Linked DNA regions of Actinocatenispora thailandica. The protein of the gene in region 1 interacts with the protein of each later gene in a pairwise test. Links are inferred from orthologs where the notes say so. Each region holds a gene or a part of one and is shown in the gene's direction. Other genes may lie near its edges.

Region 1 (8,027 bases):
GCTCACCGAGGCACGCGACCACTTCGAGGCGCAGGGCGCCCGGGACGGACTCGTCGAGACGTCCGGCCAGCTGCGCACCATCGCGGCCGGGCTGTACAAGATCGTCAACGACCTGCGCTGGATGGGTTCCGGCCCGCGCACCGGCCTGGGCGAGATCGCGCTGCCGGACCTGCAGCCCGGCTCGTCGATCATGCCGGGCAAGGTGAACCCGGTGCTGCCCGAGGCGGTACGGCAGGTCGTCGCCCAGGTGATCGGCAACGACGCGACCGTCGCGTTCGGCGGCACCCTCGGCGACTTCGAACTCAACGTGATGCTGCCGGTCATCGCCGTCAACGTGCTCGAATCGATCCGGCTGATCGCCAACGTGTCCCGGCTGCTCGCCGACCGCTGCGTCGCCGGCATCACCGCGAACGTGGCACGCTGCACCGAGTTCGCCGAGTCCTCGCCGTCGATCGTGACGCCGCTCAACCGCCACCTCGGGTACGAGGAGGGTGCCGCCATCGCGAAGCAGGCGCTGAAGGAGCGCAAGACCATTCGCGAGGTGGTCATCGAGCGTGGCCACGTCTCCTCGGGCAAGCTCACCGAGGCGCAGCTCGACGAGATCCTCGACGTGCTCTCCATGACTCACCCCTGAGGGTCGGGCACCTCTTTGCGCCGAGGTGTGCCCGGGGCGCTGGGGTTGGCGTGTGCGGGCCGCCGCTGTGTTCTGTGCGTCCGGGGTGCGGGTGTGAAGGCCACCTCTGTTCGTCGCTTTGACCCGCGTGGGGGGATGCGAGGAGAGGGCTTCGCCCCCTCCTCGCGCTCCTTCCCCGCCAAGGGGGAAGCCCCCTTGGCGATCCCCCACCCAGCCTCCGGTGATGCTGCCCCTCGACGCCGGGCAGGCGTCGAACAAGAGCGGGTCTCGGCCCGGCCTTCCGACCACGACACCGCCCGCCACGCCAACCGCCCGCCGCGTCGAGCCGACCGCGGCGCCCAGGCCGCGCAGACCGACCACCAGCACCACACGAGCTTCCGACACGAGCCAGGCGGCGCCCGGCCCCGGGCACCAGCACCCCGACCTTCCGACGCGAGCCAGGCGGCGTCTGGACCCGGGCACCGGGCCCCGACCTTCCGACGCGGGTCAGGCGGGGTCCGGGTCCGGGCACCGGGCCCCGACCTTCCGAGGCGGGTCAGGCGGGGTCAGGATCTCGTCTCTGTTTGTCCGGCCGGGGGATCGCTAAGGGGCGACGGCCCCCTTGGCGGGGGAGGGGTGTGGGGAGGGGGCGAAGTCCCCTCCCCACATTCCCCCACGCGGGGTCCAAGCGACGCACAGAGGTGGCCTTCACACCCGCACCCCAAACGCACAGAACACGGAGATGGCCTTCACCCCGCCAACCCGGGGCAACGCCGCCGCGCCCGGCGCCCCGGCGCCCCGGCGCCTCGGGCGCACCTCGGCGCAAAGAGGTGCCAGGCCGGTCAGTGGAGCCGCGTGGCGAGCGCGGCGGCCGCGGTGCGGACCCGGGGCCGATGGTGCTGTCGTCGAGGGTGCCGAGGGCGACCACACCCACGCTCGCCTCCAGCCCTTCGACGCCGCGGACCGGCGCGGCGACCCCGTACGCGCCGGACTGGAACCCGCCGGCCGAGCTGGTCCAACCGTCCTCGCCGCGGCGTCCGGCGAGGATGGCCTGGCCGCCGGCGGCGGCGGACAGCGGATGCCGGGACCCGGTGCGGTACGCGACGTGCAGCGCCGTCCAGGACGGTTCGACGACCAGCAGGGCGAGCGCCTCCCCGCCGTCCTCGACGGTGAGGTGGGCGGTGGCGCCGAGGTCGTCGGCGAGGGACCGCAGGATCGGCCGGGCCGCCTCGACGAGCAGCGGTTGGGCCCGGCGGGCCAGCGCCAGGACGCCGATGCCGAGCCGCAGCGGCCCGCCGGGGTCGTGCTGGAGCAGGGCGTGCGCGGCGAGGGTGGCGGCCAGCCGGTAGACGACGGTACGGCCGACCGACAGGTGCTGCGCGGCGGCGCTGACCGAGACACCCTCGGGATGCTCGGCGACGAGGGCGAGCAGGCGCAGCCCGCGGTCGAGCGTCTGCGCGGTCTCGGTCGGCCTGTCCACAGCCGGACCCTACCGGCTACCAGCGCCCACCACGCTCTGTCGATCATGGCGTTGTCCGGTGCGGGAAGCGTTTACCCCGCGGACGACGCCATGATCAACCCGAGTGGAGCGCCATGATCAACACCCGCGGGCGCCGTGATCGGCCCGAGTGGGGCGGCGCGGGGTTCGGGGAGCGTGGGCGGACCGTTACGCTTTCAGGGTGAGCCTGCAGCTGTACGACACCGCGACCCGTTCGGTGCGGGACTTCGTCCCGCGAGAAGCCGGCAAGGTCGGGATCTACCTGTGTGGTGTCACCGTGCAGAGTCCGCCGCACATCGGCCACCTGCGCTCCGGCGTCAACTACGACGTGCTGCGCCGCTGGCTGGAGTACCGCGGTCTGGACGTGCGGTTCATCCGGAACATCACCGACATCGACGACAAGGTGCTGGCGCGCGCGGTGGCCGAGGCGGTGCCGTACTGGTCGATCGCGTACCGCAACGAGCGGCTGCTCGACGACGCGTACGACGCGGTCGGCGTCCGGCTGCCCACCTACGAGCCGCGCGCCACCGGGCACATCCCGGAGATCCAGGCGCTGATCCAGCGGCTGATCGACCGCGACCACGCGTACGTCACCGACTCCGGCGAGGTCTACTTCGACGTCTCGTCGTACGCCGACTACGGTGCGCTGTCCGGGCAGCGTCCGGACGAGATGCGTTCCGGCGAGGAGACCGCGCCGGGCAAGCGCAGCCCGCTCGACTTCGCGCTGTGGAAGGGCGTCAAGCCGACCGAGCCGGCCGACGCCTACTGGCCGTCCCCGTGGGGGCGCGGCCGGCCGGGCTGGCACATCGAGTGCTCCGCGATGACCTGGCGCTACCTCGGCGAGGAGTTCGACATCCACGGTGGCGGGCTGGACATCCGGTTCCCGCACCACGAGAACGAGATCGCCCAGTCCCGGGCGGCCGGCTTCGGCTTCGCCCGGTACTGGGTGCACAACGCGCTGCTGAACCTCGGTGACGAGAAGATGAGCAAGTCGCTGGGCAACGTCGTCGACCTGCCGTCGCTCGCCGCTCGCGGGCTGCGTCCGGCGGAGGTGCGCTACTACCTGTCGGCGCCGCACTACCGGTCGGTCATCGACTACTCGGAGGCCGCGCTGGACGAGGCGGCCGCCGCGTACCGGCGGATCGAGGGCTTCGTGCAGCGTGCCGTCGAGCGGGTCGGTGTGGTCGAGACCGACGGCGTGGTGCCGGCCGGGTTCGAGACGGTGATGGACGACGACCTGAACACGCCGCAGGCGTTCGCGCTGGTGCACGAGACGGTCCGGGCCGGCAACACGGCGCTCGCGGCCGGCGACGACGAGGCCACCCGGCAGGCGCTCGGCGAGGTGTGCACGATGCTCGGCGTGCTCGGCCTCGACCCGCTGGCCGGCGCACCCGCCGCCGGCGGCAGCAGCCTCACCGACACCGTCGACTCGCTCGTCGCACTGGCCCTGCAACAGCGCGAGGCGGCCCGCGCGCGGCGCGACTGGCCGGCCGCCGACGCCGTTCGTGACCAGCTCAAGCAGGCCGGCGTCCTGATCGAAGACACCCCGCACGGTCCACGGTGGACACTCGCGGCAAACGCAACGGATGGTCCCTGATGCCCGGCAACTCGCAGCGCCGCAACCGTCGTACCTCGTCGAAGAAGGGGCGCACGACCGGCTCCGGCGGTCACCACAAGCACTCGCTGGCCGGCAAGGGCCGCACCCTGCCCGCCGACGAGCGGCCGTGGCACAAGCAGTTCCGTCCCGGCGAGAACGAGGAACTGCCGAAGCGGACCAAGTGGAAGCAGGAGAAGGAGCGCCGCAAGGCGGCCGCCGAGGGGCGCGCGCCGAAGGCGGGTGGTCGTCCCGAGCAGGGCGCAACCGGGCGGCGCGGGCCGCGGGTCGCGCCGGGCCGGCGCAGCGCCACCCCGAAGGACGCACCGGAGCTGCTGGTCGGCCGCAACCCGGTGGTGGAGGCGCTGCGCGCGCACGTGCCGGTGACCGCGCTGTACGTGGCGCAGGGCATCGAGCTGGACGCCCGCACCACCGAGGCGGTGCGTACCGCCGGCGACCGGGGCATCGCGATCATGGAGGTGTCCCGCGCCGAACTCGACCGGCTCACCGGCGGTGTGCTGCACCAGGGCATCGGCATCCAGGTCCCGCCGTACGAGTACGAGTCGTTCGAGGACCTGCTGGCCGCGTCCGGGGAGGCGGCGGCGCCGCTGCTGGTCGCGCTGGACGGGGTGACCGACCCGCGGAACCTGGGTGCGGTGATCCGGTCCGCCGCGGCGTTCGGCGCGCAGGGCGTGTTCCTGCCGTCCCGGCGGGCGGCGGGGATGACCGCGACCGCCTGGCGCACCTCCGCGGGTGCGGCGGCGCGGCTGCCGGTCGCGCAGGTGACCAACCTGACCCGGGCGCTCAAGCAGTGCCAGCAGGCCGGGTTCGTGGTGGCCGGGCTGGCCGCCGACGGCGACGTTCCGCTGTACCAGCTGGAGGCGTCGGTCGACCCGATCGTGGTGGTCGCCGGTTCCGAGGGGCGTGGCCTGTCCCGGCTGGTCGGCGAGACCTGTGACCTGCGGGTGTCGATCCCGATCGCGTCCGAGGTCGAGTCGCTGAACGCGTCCGTCGCGATGGCCGTCGCGCTCGCCGAGATAGCCCGGATCCGAACCACGCAGTCCTGACCCCGTTCGGTAGCCGGGCCGGCACGCTGCGGCCGCCCGGTGGGTGACGGGCAGCCGCGCTTGGGTGGCGTTCGTACGATCGGGTCCGGTCGCCGCGCGAACCGCGACGGCCTCGTCGACCTTCGGAGGAATCCGCCGTGACCACCCCACTCCAGCCGGGCTTCGCTATCGGGATTGATCTCGGTACGTCGAACACGGTGGCGGTGGTGCGCTCACCGGACGGCCGAACCCGACCGCTGCTGTTCGACGGCCAGCCGATCCTGCCGTCCACGGTGTTCGTGGACGAGTCCGGTCACATCCATGTCGGCCGGGACGCGCAGCGGATGGCGCAACTCGACCCGGCCCGCTGCGAGCCGAACCCGAAGCGACGGATCGACGAGCAGTCGGTCCTGCTCGGCGACCGCGAGCTGCCGGTGGTGGCGCTGCTCGCCGCGCTGCTGAAGGAGATCGCGGGCAAGGCCGTCGAGGCGGTCGGCTTCCTGCCGCCGGCCGCGCTGACCCACCCGGCCGCCTGGGGCCCGACCCGCCGCGGCGTGCTGCTCGAAGCGGTCCGGCAGGCGGGCTGGCCGCCGGTGAAGCTCGTCCCGGAACCGATCGCGGCCGCACGGTACTTCGCCGAGGTGCTGCGGCGGCCGGTGCCGGTCGGGTCGGCGCTCGCCGTGTTCGACTTCGGCGGCGGCACCCTGGACGTCGCCGTGGTGCGCAACGAGGGCACCGGGTTCACCGTGATCGGCTCGGGTGGCGACGAGCGGCTCGGCGGCCTCGACCTGGACGAGGCGCTGGTGCGGCACGCCGGTGACCAGATCGGCCAGCGGTACCCGCAGATCTGGCAGCACCTGTCGCAGCCGACCTCCACCGCCGACCGGCGATACCGCCGGCTGTTCTGGGCGGACGTGGGTGGGGCGAAGGAGATGCTGTCCCGGTCCACCAACGCGCCGATCCCGGTGCCGGGCGTGGAGGCGGCGATTCACCTGACCCGGGAGGAGCTGGAGCGGCTGACCACGCCGCTGCTCGACCGGGCGGTGGCGGCGACCGAGGCGACGATCGGGCAGGCCGGGCTGCGCGCCGACCAGCTGTCCGGGCTGTTCCTGGTGGGCGGGTCGAGCCGGGTACCGATGGTGGCGCGGCTGCTGCACGCCAAGCTCGGCATCGCACCGACCGTGTTGGAGCAGCCGGAGCTGCCGGTCGCCGAGGGCGCGCTGGCCGAGCTGGTGCCGGCGGCCGCGATGACCGAATCCATGCCGTATCCGATGTCCGCGATGCCGGCGAGCCCGGGGCCGGGCATGCCGGTCAGCGCGGTGCCGGGGCAGGCCGGGCCGGTGTCGGGGGTGCCGGGGCCGGCGGCCGGGGCGCCGATGTCGCCGGGCGGGCCGGTGCTCGGTGGGCCGCCCCCGGGCCGTACCCGCCGAGCGGTCCGCCGCCGGGTGCACCGGGCGGCTACCAGCAGGCGCAGTTCGGCCAGCACCCGCAGGCACCGATCCCGGTGCCGCCGCCCGGCCCGACCCCCTGGTACAAGCGGCCGAAGGTCGTCGTGCCGGCCGCGGCGGCGGTGGTGTTGCTGCTCGTGATCGGCGGCTACCTCCTGCTCCGCAATCCGTACCAGGAACGCGGCTTCGACTCGTTGAAGGCGGTCGGCTCGGTCGGGTACTCGCACGGCGACGACAAGACGTGGATCCAGGTGGTGGGCGACACCGCGTACACGATGGAGATCGACTCGGGCGACTCCTACTCCAGTTCCGGCACGGCCACCGTGCGGGCGTTCCCGCTGTCCGGCAAGATCGGCAAGCCGAAGTGGACGAAGCGGTTCGACTCCGGCGGCTCCGACTGGGACACCGACTGGGGCATGCGGGTGTACGACGGGGGCGGCGTCGCCATCCGCTACGGCTCCGACGGCGACACCCCGGGGCGGTTCTACCTGATCCGGCTCGACGACGGAAGCTCGTGGCACTCCGATGCCGGCAACGACGACTACTTCGACGTCGAGGTCGCTGCCGGTGTCGTCGTGCGGCAGGCCAGCGACGGCTCCAAGACCACCGCACTCGGCCTGACCGACGGGCACCCGAAGTGGCACGCCCAGGGCCTGCTCTACGCCGAGAGCACCCCGGACGACCTGGACCGGCCGGCGCGGTTCGACGACTCGTGGCCGATGCACGGCGCCGGGAAGGGCACCCGCGGGGTGCTGCTCGACACCGACAACAACGCGACGCTGGTCGACCTCGAGACCGGTCACCAGCTCGCCGGCGGCAACAGCCAGCGCCTCTCCGGCGGCGGTGCCGGCACCGACAGCGCCTCCACCCGGCTGGTCTACCACGGCTTCCTGATGGACATGACCGGCACGGCCGGCTTCCAGATCCGGGCGTACTCGCTCGACAAGCTGGACCAGAAGTGGGTCTACCACGGCGGCAGCGGCTACACCCCGGACTGGATCCAGCCGTGCGGCGAGTCGCTGCTGTGCATCAAGGAACACCGGGGCGACACCACCGACGGCTCCGCCGAGAAGGGCGTCCGGCTGGTCGTGCTGAAGCTCGACGACGGCAGCACCGAAGCGTGGCACAAGGACGTCAAGGGGCTCGACGGCGCCATCGGGGTGGGCAACCGGGTCGTGGTCACCGCGCACGACGACAAGGCCACCACCACCGTGTACGACAAGGACGGCGACGTGCAGGACACCCAGCCCGGGACGGACGCGGCCCGGGTCGACGACGCCACCATGCTGCTCGCCAACGGCGTCGTGGGGACCGACGAGACCGATCCGAACTGGACGATGACCGGGTACGGCGTGCAGTCGGGCACCACGAAGTTGCTCGGTCCGCTCGCCGTCGACCTCTCCTCGTGCGAGTTCAGCGACGCGTACCTCGCCTGTTCGGGCGACGGCAAGTTCGAGTTCTGGCGTTTCCGGAGCTGAGCTTGCGCGAATCGGCCCCAACGGCGCCGTCGTCCGGCACACAATGAGGGCACCCAGGCACTTCCCGCTGGTACCGGGGTGGCACGGTCGCCGTCCGTGCGCATGCCGGTACCGCGACAGTGAGTGTAGGAACAGCAAGGGAGGCACCGGCAACCGCCGGTGCCTCCCTTGTCGTCTGCCGCAACCCCGGCATCATCGCGTCCGGCGGAGCCGGTGACGTCGCGGTCAGGAGACGGAAGCGGGGCACCGGCCCGAAGGCCGATGCCCCGCCACGTTCGGTGCGACTCAGGCCTCGATGCGCGCGCCGGTCGCCGCGTTGAAGATGTGCGGCGTGCTCTGCGGCTTGAGGT
Region 2 (3,490 bases), 5.8 Mb from region 1 along the record:
CGAGGTCGTACTCGCGGACCACGCTGGCGTCCGCCCCGCCCCGGGACAGCGACACCAGCGCCCGGGTGTAGTCCGGCCGCAGCACGGTCGCGCCGTCCCAGACCCAGTTCTCGCCCTCGTCGGCGGCGAGCCGGTCGACGTCCAGCACCGTCTCCCACACCGGCTGCTCGCTGCGGTACGACTCGGGTGTGGTGCGGCGCCACAGCCCGCGCGGGTGCTCCGCGTCGCGCCAGAAGTTGTACCGGTACGCCCCGCGCCGGGTGACATAGGGGATCCGGTCGTCGGCGTCGAGCACCTCCCGGATCGACGCCCGCAGCGTCTCGAACTCCGGTCCGGACAGCGCGGCGATCGTCTCCGCGTTGCGTTCCCGGACCCAGCCGAGCGCGCGCGGCGAGTCGATCTCCTCCAGCCAGAGGTTCTCGTCGTAGTCGTCCGGATCGGTCATCGGCACGTTCCTCCAGGTGATACGGGCGGCAGGCGAGGCGGTCGGGCGGGTGCCGGGGGCGGGCGGTGCCGACGGGCGGTGCCGGCAGGCGGTGCGGGTGGGCTTCCAGGCTGCCACAGCCGACGTTGCTCACGCCCCGCCGCGGTGTGTCAGGGTGGAGCCGTGATCATCGGGGTGGGAGTGGACGTGGTGTTGGTCGAGCGGTTCGCGCGGGCGCTGCTGCGGACGCCGATGCTGGTGGACCGGTTGTTCACCGACGACGAGCGGGTGACGGCGGTCGGCCGTCCGCGCGCGCCGGAGTCGCTGGCCGCCCGGTTCGCGGCCAAGGAGGCGGTGGCCAAGGCGCTCGGCGCACCGGCCGGGCTGAACTGGCGCGACTGCGAGGTGGTCGTCGACTCGGCGGGCCGGCCGTGGCTGGCGGTCACCGGTACCGTCGCCGACGCCGCCGCCGAACACGGCGTCGAGCGCTGGCACCTGTCGCTGTCGCACGACGGGGGATCGCCTCGGCCATGGTCGTCGCGGAGGGGGAGTCATGAGGCACGCGTACGGGGTGGCGCAGGTGCGCGCCGCGGAACAGGCGCTGATGGCGACGGTGCCGGACGGCGCGCTGATGCAGCGCGCCGCCGCCGGGCTCGCGGTGCGGGCCGCGAGCCTGCTCGCCGACCGCGGGGTGTACTCGTCGCGGGTGTTGCTGCTGGTGGGTGCGGGGAACAACGGTGGGGACACGCTGTTCGCCGGTGCCCGGCTGGCCCGGCGCGGGGCGCAGGTGCGGGCGTTGCTGCTCGGTGGCGACCACACCCACGCTGCCGGGCTGGCCGACTTCCGCGCCGCCGGCGGCCGGCTGGTCGACTCGGTGGCCGGCCCGGTCGACCTGGTACTCGACGGCATCGTCGGCATCGGTGGCCGGCCGGGGCTGCGACCGGACGCCCTCGCGGCGGTCCGGGCGGTCGCCGAGACGGGCGCGCCGGTGCTGGCCGTCGACGTACCGTCCGGGGTCGACGTGGACACCGGCGCGGCGCCGGCCGAGTCGGTGTGCGCCGACGTCACCGTCACGTTCGGTACCTACAAGCCGTGCCTGGTGGTGGGGCCGGCCGCGCCCCGGGCCGGGCTCGTCGAGCTGATCGACATCGGCCTGGGTCCCTACCTGCCGGCGCAGCTGGAGCCGCCGGCCGGACCGGTGTTGTCGGTTCCGGACGCCGGCGACATCGGCGCCGACTGGCCGGTGCCGGGGCCGCTGTCGGACAAGTACACCCGCGGGGTGGTCGGGGTGGCGACCGGTTCCGAGGCGTACAGCGGTGCGGCGGTGCTGTCGGTCGGCGGTGCGCTGCTGGGTCCGGCCGGCTTCGTCCGGTACGCCGGCCACGCCGCCGACTTCGTGCGGCGGGCCTGGCCGTCGGCGGTGATCTCCGACCGGGTCGGTGACGCGGGCCGGGTGCAGGCGTGGGTGGTCGGTTCCGGCCTCGGTACCGACGTGCGGGCGAAGGGCGAGCTGCGCGCGGCGCTCGCCGCCGACGTACCGGTGTGCGTGGACGCGGACGGCCTGACGCTGCTGGCCGAGGATCCGGCCGGTTGGCTCGGGGATCGTGCCGCGCCGACCGTGCTGACGCCGCACGACCGCGAGTTCGCCCGGTTGTCCGGCGCCGAGCCGGGCGACGACCGACCGGCGGCAGCGCGCGCGTTGGCCGCCCGGCTGGGGGTGATCGTGCTGCTGAAGGGCGACCGGACGGTGGTCGCCACGCCGGACGGCCGCTGCCTGGTCAACTCGACCGGTACCGCCGCGCTCGCCACCGCCGGTTCCGGCGACGTGCTGTCCGGCCTGCTCGGCTCGCTGCTCGCGGCCGGGCTGCCGGCGGATCGTGCCGCGATCGCCGCCGCCTTCGCGCACGGTCTCGCCGGCCGGGAGGCGGCCGGGCACGGGCCCGTGACCGCGATGCACGTCCTGTCCGCACTTCGACCCGTTGTCCGGTCCCTGACCAGCGGAAACGGCAGGACGAACACTTTCAGATGAGGAAGCCGGGACGGCACGCAGGGTAGCGGTCGTACCGCTTCCGGGGGCGGGTGACCGTCCGGTGTGCGCCGTTTCCGCGAACGAATGCGGCTACGCAGAGTCGTTCTGCCGGTGCCGTGTGCGCCTGGGCCGACGAATCGACGGTGGACGGCGCGGAGATCGCCAGGCATCATGACCAGGGTCCACAACGATTCGTGTTGGGACGCACACACAGCGGTGTTGATCGTCGCGTGCCGGTACCCGCCCGGAACTGGGGGGTGCGGACGGGCACCGGGCGCGGCGTTCCCCGCCTCGCGGGGTATTGCCGCCTTGGCCTGGCACCCGGACCGACCGGAATGGTCCGGGCGCCGGGTCGAACGGGGAGAGAGGTTCCAGACGCCTCTCTCCCCGTTCGCCTGTCTCCCCGTCGCCCACCCGCTCGAGGCCCGGCGCGGCGTCACCTCGGTCCGACCCGGCCGGGGCCGGCCGCCCGCCCGTCCACCAGCGCGCCAGCGGGCGGGGTGGGCGGTGCACCTGGAACACTGGGGGGATGGAGCAGGCCGAGGCGGTGATCGATCTCGACGCGATCGCGAGCAACGTGGCGCAGCTGGGTGGGCTCACGTCGGCCGAGGTGATGGCGGTCGTCAAGGCGGACGGGTACGGGCACGGCGCGGTGCCGGCGGCCCGCGCGGCGCTGCGCGGCGGGGCGAGCTGGCTCGGCGTGGCCACCCTGCCCGAGGCGTACCAGCTGCGTGACGCGGGGATCACGGCGCCGCTGCTGGCCTGGCTGATCGCGCCCGGTACCCCGGTGGACGCGGCGGTGCGGCGAGACGTGGACCTGTCCTGCGCGACGCTCGGTGGCCTCGCCGACGCCGCCGCGGCGGGGCGGTCCGCCGGCCGGCCGGCCCGGGTGCACCTCAAGATCGACACCGGCCTGTCCCGGGGCGGCGCGACCGCGGATCGCTGGCTGGACCTGGTCACCGCCGCGGCGAAGGCGCAGGCGGACGGCGCGGTGCAGGTCGTCGGCGTGTGGAGCCACCTGGCCTGCGCGGACGAGC
Region 3 (3,500 bases), 5.8 Mb from region 1 along the record:
TTCGGGCGCGGGTGCTGATCGGCAAGCGGGTGCCGGCGGGCGCCGGCGTGTCGTACGGGCACACCTACCGCACCGAGCGGCCGAGCACGCTCGCGGTGGTCCCGCTCGGCTACGCCGACGGGGTGTTCCGGGCGGCGAGCAACGCGGGGCAGGTGTGGCTCGGCGGCGCCCGCCGAACGATCGCCGGGCGGGTCTGCATGGACCAGTTCGTGGTCGACCTGGGGGACGACCCGGTGGCCGACGGGGACGTCGCGGTGCTGTTCGGCCCGGGCGACGACGGCGAGCCGACCGCCGACGACTGGGCCGACGTGGTCGGCACGATCAGCTACGAGGTGGTGTGCCGGCTGGGCGTCTCGCGCGCGGTGCGGCGCTACGTCGGCGGCGCGTCGTAATGGCCGAACGACGCAGCAGGGCCCGTACCGCCGGGCTGGTCGGCGCGGCCGTCGGCGCCGCGGCCGCCGGGGTCGCCGGTGGCATCGCGGTGCGGGCGCTGCTGACCCGGCGCGATCGCACGCCCGCCGCGGCCGACCCGTACCGGGACGAGCCGTTCGACGCGCTGCCGGTGGACGCCGAGCTGATCGTCACCACCGACGACGGGGTGGATCTGCACGTCGAGGTGGTGGAGCCGCCGGGGCGGGGCTCGCCGGCGCTGACCGTCGTGTTCGTGCACGGCTACGCGCTGGATTCCGGCACGTTCCACTTCCAGCGCAAGGCGCTGTCGGAGCTGACCTCGCCGCGGCTGCGCATCGTCGCGTACGACCAGCCCGGGCACGGCCGGTCCGGCCGCCACCCGGCCGGGGAGTACTCGATCGATGCGCTCGGCGGCGCGTTGTGGCGGGTGCTGGAGGAGGTCGCGCCGGACGGGCCGGTCGCGCTGGTGGGTCACTCCATGGGCGGGATGACGATCATGGCGCTGGCCGAGCGCCATCCGGAGCTGTTCGAGCAGCACGGCCGGGTGCGTGCCGTGGCGCTCATCTCCACCTCGGCCGGTGAGCTGGCCGGGGTTCCGTTGGGGTTGCCGAAACTGCTGCCGCGGGCGAGCCTGCTGCCGGCGCTGGCGAACGCGGCGAAGCTGACTCCGGGGATCATCGACCGGGCCCGCGACGCCGCCGGCGACCTCGCGTACCTGCTGACCCGGCGGTACGGGTTCGCCGGTGCCGCGCCGAGCCCGGCCGTGGTGCGCTACGTGGAGCGGATGAACGCGCGTACCTCGGTCGAGTCGATCGCCGGCTACGTCAAGACGCTGTACGGGCACCGCCGGTACCAGGCGCTGGAAGCCTTGCGGCACAGTCGGGTGCTGGTGATCGCGGGCGACAAGGACGTGTTCACGCCGCTGTCGCACGCGCAGGAGATCACCCGGCTGCTGCCGAACGCGACGCTGCTGGTACTGCCGGATGCCGGACACATGGCGCTGCTGGAGTACCCGGAGGCGGTCGCCGAGCCGCTCCGGGTGCTGCTCGTGGCGGCCGCGAAGAAGAGGAGTGGTGCGTGATCGACACCGTCCACCATGAACTGTCCACAGTGGACGACACGCGGGCGTTCGGCGAGCGGCTGGCCGGGCTGCTGCGCACCGGCGACCTGGTCGTGCTGGTCGGCCCGCTCGGCGCCGGCAAGACCGCGCTGACCCAGGGCATCGGTGTCGGGCTGGGGGTGCGCGGCGACGTCACCAGCCCGACGTTCGTGATCGCCCGGGTGCACCCGCCCGATCCGGCCCGCGGCGGGACGCTGCCCCTGGTGCACGTCGACGCGTACCGGCTCGGCGGCGCGCTGGAGGTCGACGACCTGGACCTGGACGCGAGTACCGAGGAGTCGGTGACCGTGGTCGAGTGGGGTGCGGGGCTGGTCGAGCAGCTGGCCGACGCGCGCCTGGAGGTGCGGATCGACCGTCTCGACGACGACACCCGCACGGTCACCCTGGTGCCGCACGGTGGCGACTGGCCGGAACGCCTCGCCGGCCTCTGAGGAGAAGCCGCCCGGCACCCCGGCACGCCGCGATCGCCGGTTCAGGGCGCGGCCGGCTCCTCAGGCGGTGAGGAAGGGCAGCAGGGCGGCGGTGAGCTGGGCCGGTGCGTCCTCCTGGACCAGGTGGCCGGCACCGTCGATCACGGCCAGCTCGGCCGACGGGATCAGGCCGGCCAGCTGCCGCCCCCGGTCGAGCGGGATCCACTCGTCGTCGGCGCCCCAGCAGACCAGTACCGGCAGGTCGAGGTCGCCGAGCCGGTCGTGGAACTCGTCGGTGTAGCGCTCGTCGGCCTGGGCGATCTGCCGGTAGAAGGCGGGCTGGCCGGCGTCGCCGAGCCACGGTGCGACCAGCGCGTCCAGCGTGGCCGGGTGCAGGCCGGGCGAGCTCGCGGACGACACGTAGCGCCGGACCAGTGCCTCGTGCAGGTGCGGCGGCAGCTGCTCGAACACCGCGGAGTTGGCACCGACCAGCCGGAAGAACGGCGATCCCCAGGGCGCGAGCGCGACCGGATCGACCAGGCCGAGCCGGCGGTACCGGGCACCGTGCAGCAGCAACGCGCGCAGCGCGACGGCGCCGCCGAAGTCGTGCGCCACCACGGCCGGCGCCTCCAGCTGCCAGTGCGCCAGCAGCTCGGTGAACACCCGGGCCTGCGCGCCGAGCGAGACGTCCTGCCCGGTGGACATCGCCGAACCGCCGTAGCCCGGCATGTCCCAGACGTACACCCGGTGCGTGGCGGCGAGGGCCGCGGCGACGTTGCGCCACACGTACGAAGAGAACGGGGTGCCGTGCAGCAGCACCACCGGGTCGGCGTCGTCGGGCCCGAACCGGTCCCACCGTACGGTGCCCGATTCGCTGTCGTATGTCCTGCTCGGCGACCATGTGCTCATCCGCCGATGGTGCCAGTTCCGGGCGCGGCGGGTGCGGCGGGTCCGGCCCGGCGCCCGGCCGCCGGCGGTGTGGTAAGAGGTCGGCCCGTGGCCGCGAGGACCGACGGGGCAGGATGGGTACGTGCTGGTATTGGGTGTTGACACGGCGACCGCCGCGGTGACCGCGGTGCTCGCCGAGGTGACCGACGACGGGGTACGGGAGCTGGCCACCGAGGTGACGGTGGGCGGCCAGGCGCACGGGGAGCGGCTCGCGCCGGCGATCGAGACAGTGCTGACCGCGACCCGGCACGTGCCGGCCGACCTCGCCGCCGTGGTCGCCGGTACCGGCCCGGGGCCGTTCACCGGGCTGCGGGTCGGGCTGGTCACCGCGACCGCGCTCGGCCAGACCCTGGCGATCCCGACCTACGACGTGTGCACGCTGGACGCGCTCGGCGCCGCTGCCGGCCCCGGCCGGGTGTTGGTCGCCACCGACGCGCGCCGCCGGGAGATCTACTGGGCGGTCTACCTGGACGGGGTCCGGCAGACCGAGCCGGCGGTGGCCAAGCCCGCCGACGTCGCCACCGGACCGGCCATGGCCGCGGGCGGCGCGCCGGCCGGGGGCCGGGTGTCGAGCGGGCGGTCGGGGACGGCGCCGCGAAGTACGCGGAGAT

The links.
Region 2: the proteins of rlmB (region 1) and Athai_RS26240 interact in binary tests that used the Escherichia coli proteins (3 or more experiments, as listed by UniProt). The link is inferred for Actinocatenispora thailandica from one-to-one orthologs.
Region 3: the proteins of rlmB (region 1) and tsaE interact in binary tests that used the Escherichia coli proteins (3 or more experiments, as listed by UniProt). The link is inferred for Actinocatenispora thailandica from one-to-one orthologs.

The regions. Positions count from the first base shown.
Region 1 is NZ_AP023355.1:86,560-94,586, forward strand. The notes cover bases 2,741-5,739. They hold rlmB (23S rRNA (guanosine(2251)-2'-O)-methyltransferase RlmB), read left to right. Parts: upstream 2,741-3,707; coding sequence 3,708-4,772; downstream 4,773-5,739. Other genes in these bases: cysS (cysteine--tRNA ligase), read left to right, coding at 2,741-3,708; Athai_RS00440 (Hsp70 family protein), read left to right, coding at 4,910-5,739. In the rest of the region: Athai_RS00420 (class II fumarate hydratase), read left to right, coding at 1-634; more of cysS, read left to right, coding at 2,293-2,740; more of Athai_RS00440, read left to right, coding at 5,740-6,340; Athai_RS00445 (hypothetical protein), read left to right, coding at 6,304-7,677; Athai_RS00450 (ABC transporter ATP-binding protein), read right to left, coding at 7,963-8,027. UniProt on the Escherichia coli protein: Specifically methylates the ribose of guanosine 2251 in 23S rRNA.
Region 2 is NZ_AP023355.1:5,881,518-5,885,007, reverse strand. Bases 226-3,215 are described here. They hold Athai_RS26240 (NAD(P)H-hydrate dehydratase), read left to right. Parts: upstream 226-977; coding sequence 978-2,453; downstream 2,454-3,215. Other genes in these bases: alr (alanine racemase), read left to right, coding at 2,983-3,215; Athai_RS26250 (prolyl oligopeptidase family serine peptidase), read right to left, coding at 226-445. Also shown: more of Athai_RS26250, read right to left, coding at 1-225; more of alr, read left to right, coding at 3,216-3,490. UniProt on the Escherichia coli protein: Bifunctional enzyme that catalyzes the epimerization of the S- and R-forms of NAD(P)HX and the dehydration of the S-form of NAD(P)HX at the expense of ADP, which is converted to AMP.
Region 3 is NZ_AP023355.1:5,877,793-5,881,292, reverse strand. What follows is about bases 226-3,225. They hold tsaE (tRNA (adenosine(37)-N6)-threonylcarbamoyltransferase complex ATPase subunit type 1 TsaE), read left to right. Parts: upstream 226-1,488; coding sequence 1,489-1,962; downstream 1,963-3,225. Other genes in these bases: Athai_RS26220 (alpha/beta fold hydrolase), read right to left, coding at 2,023-2,850; Athai_RS26230 (alpha/beta fold hydrolase), read left to right, coding at 392-1,492; alr (alanine racemase), read left to right, coding at 226-392. Outside these bases: more of alr, read left to right, coding at 1-225. UniProt on the Escherichia coli protein: Required for the formation of a threonylcarbamoyl group on adenosine at position 37 (t(6)A37) in tRNAs that read codons beginning with adenine.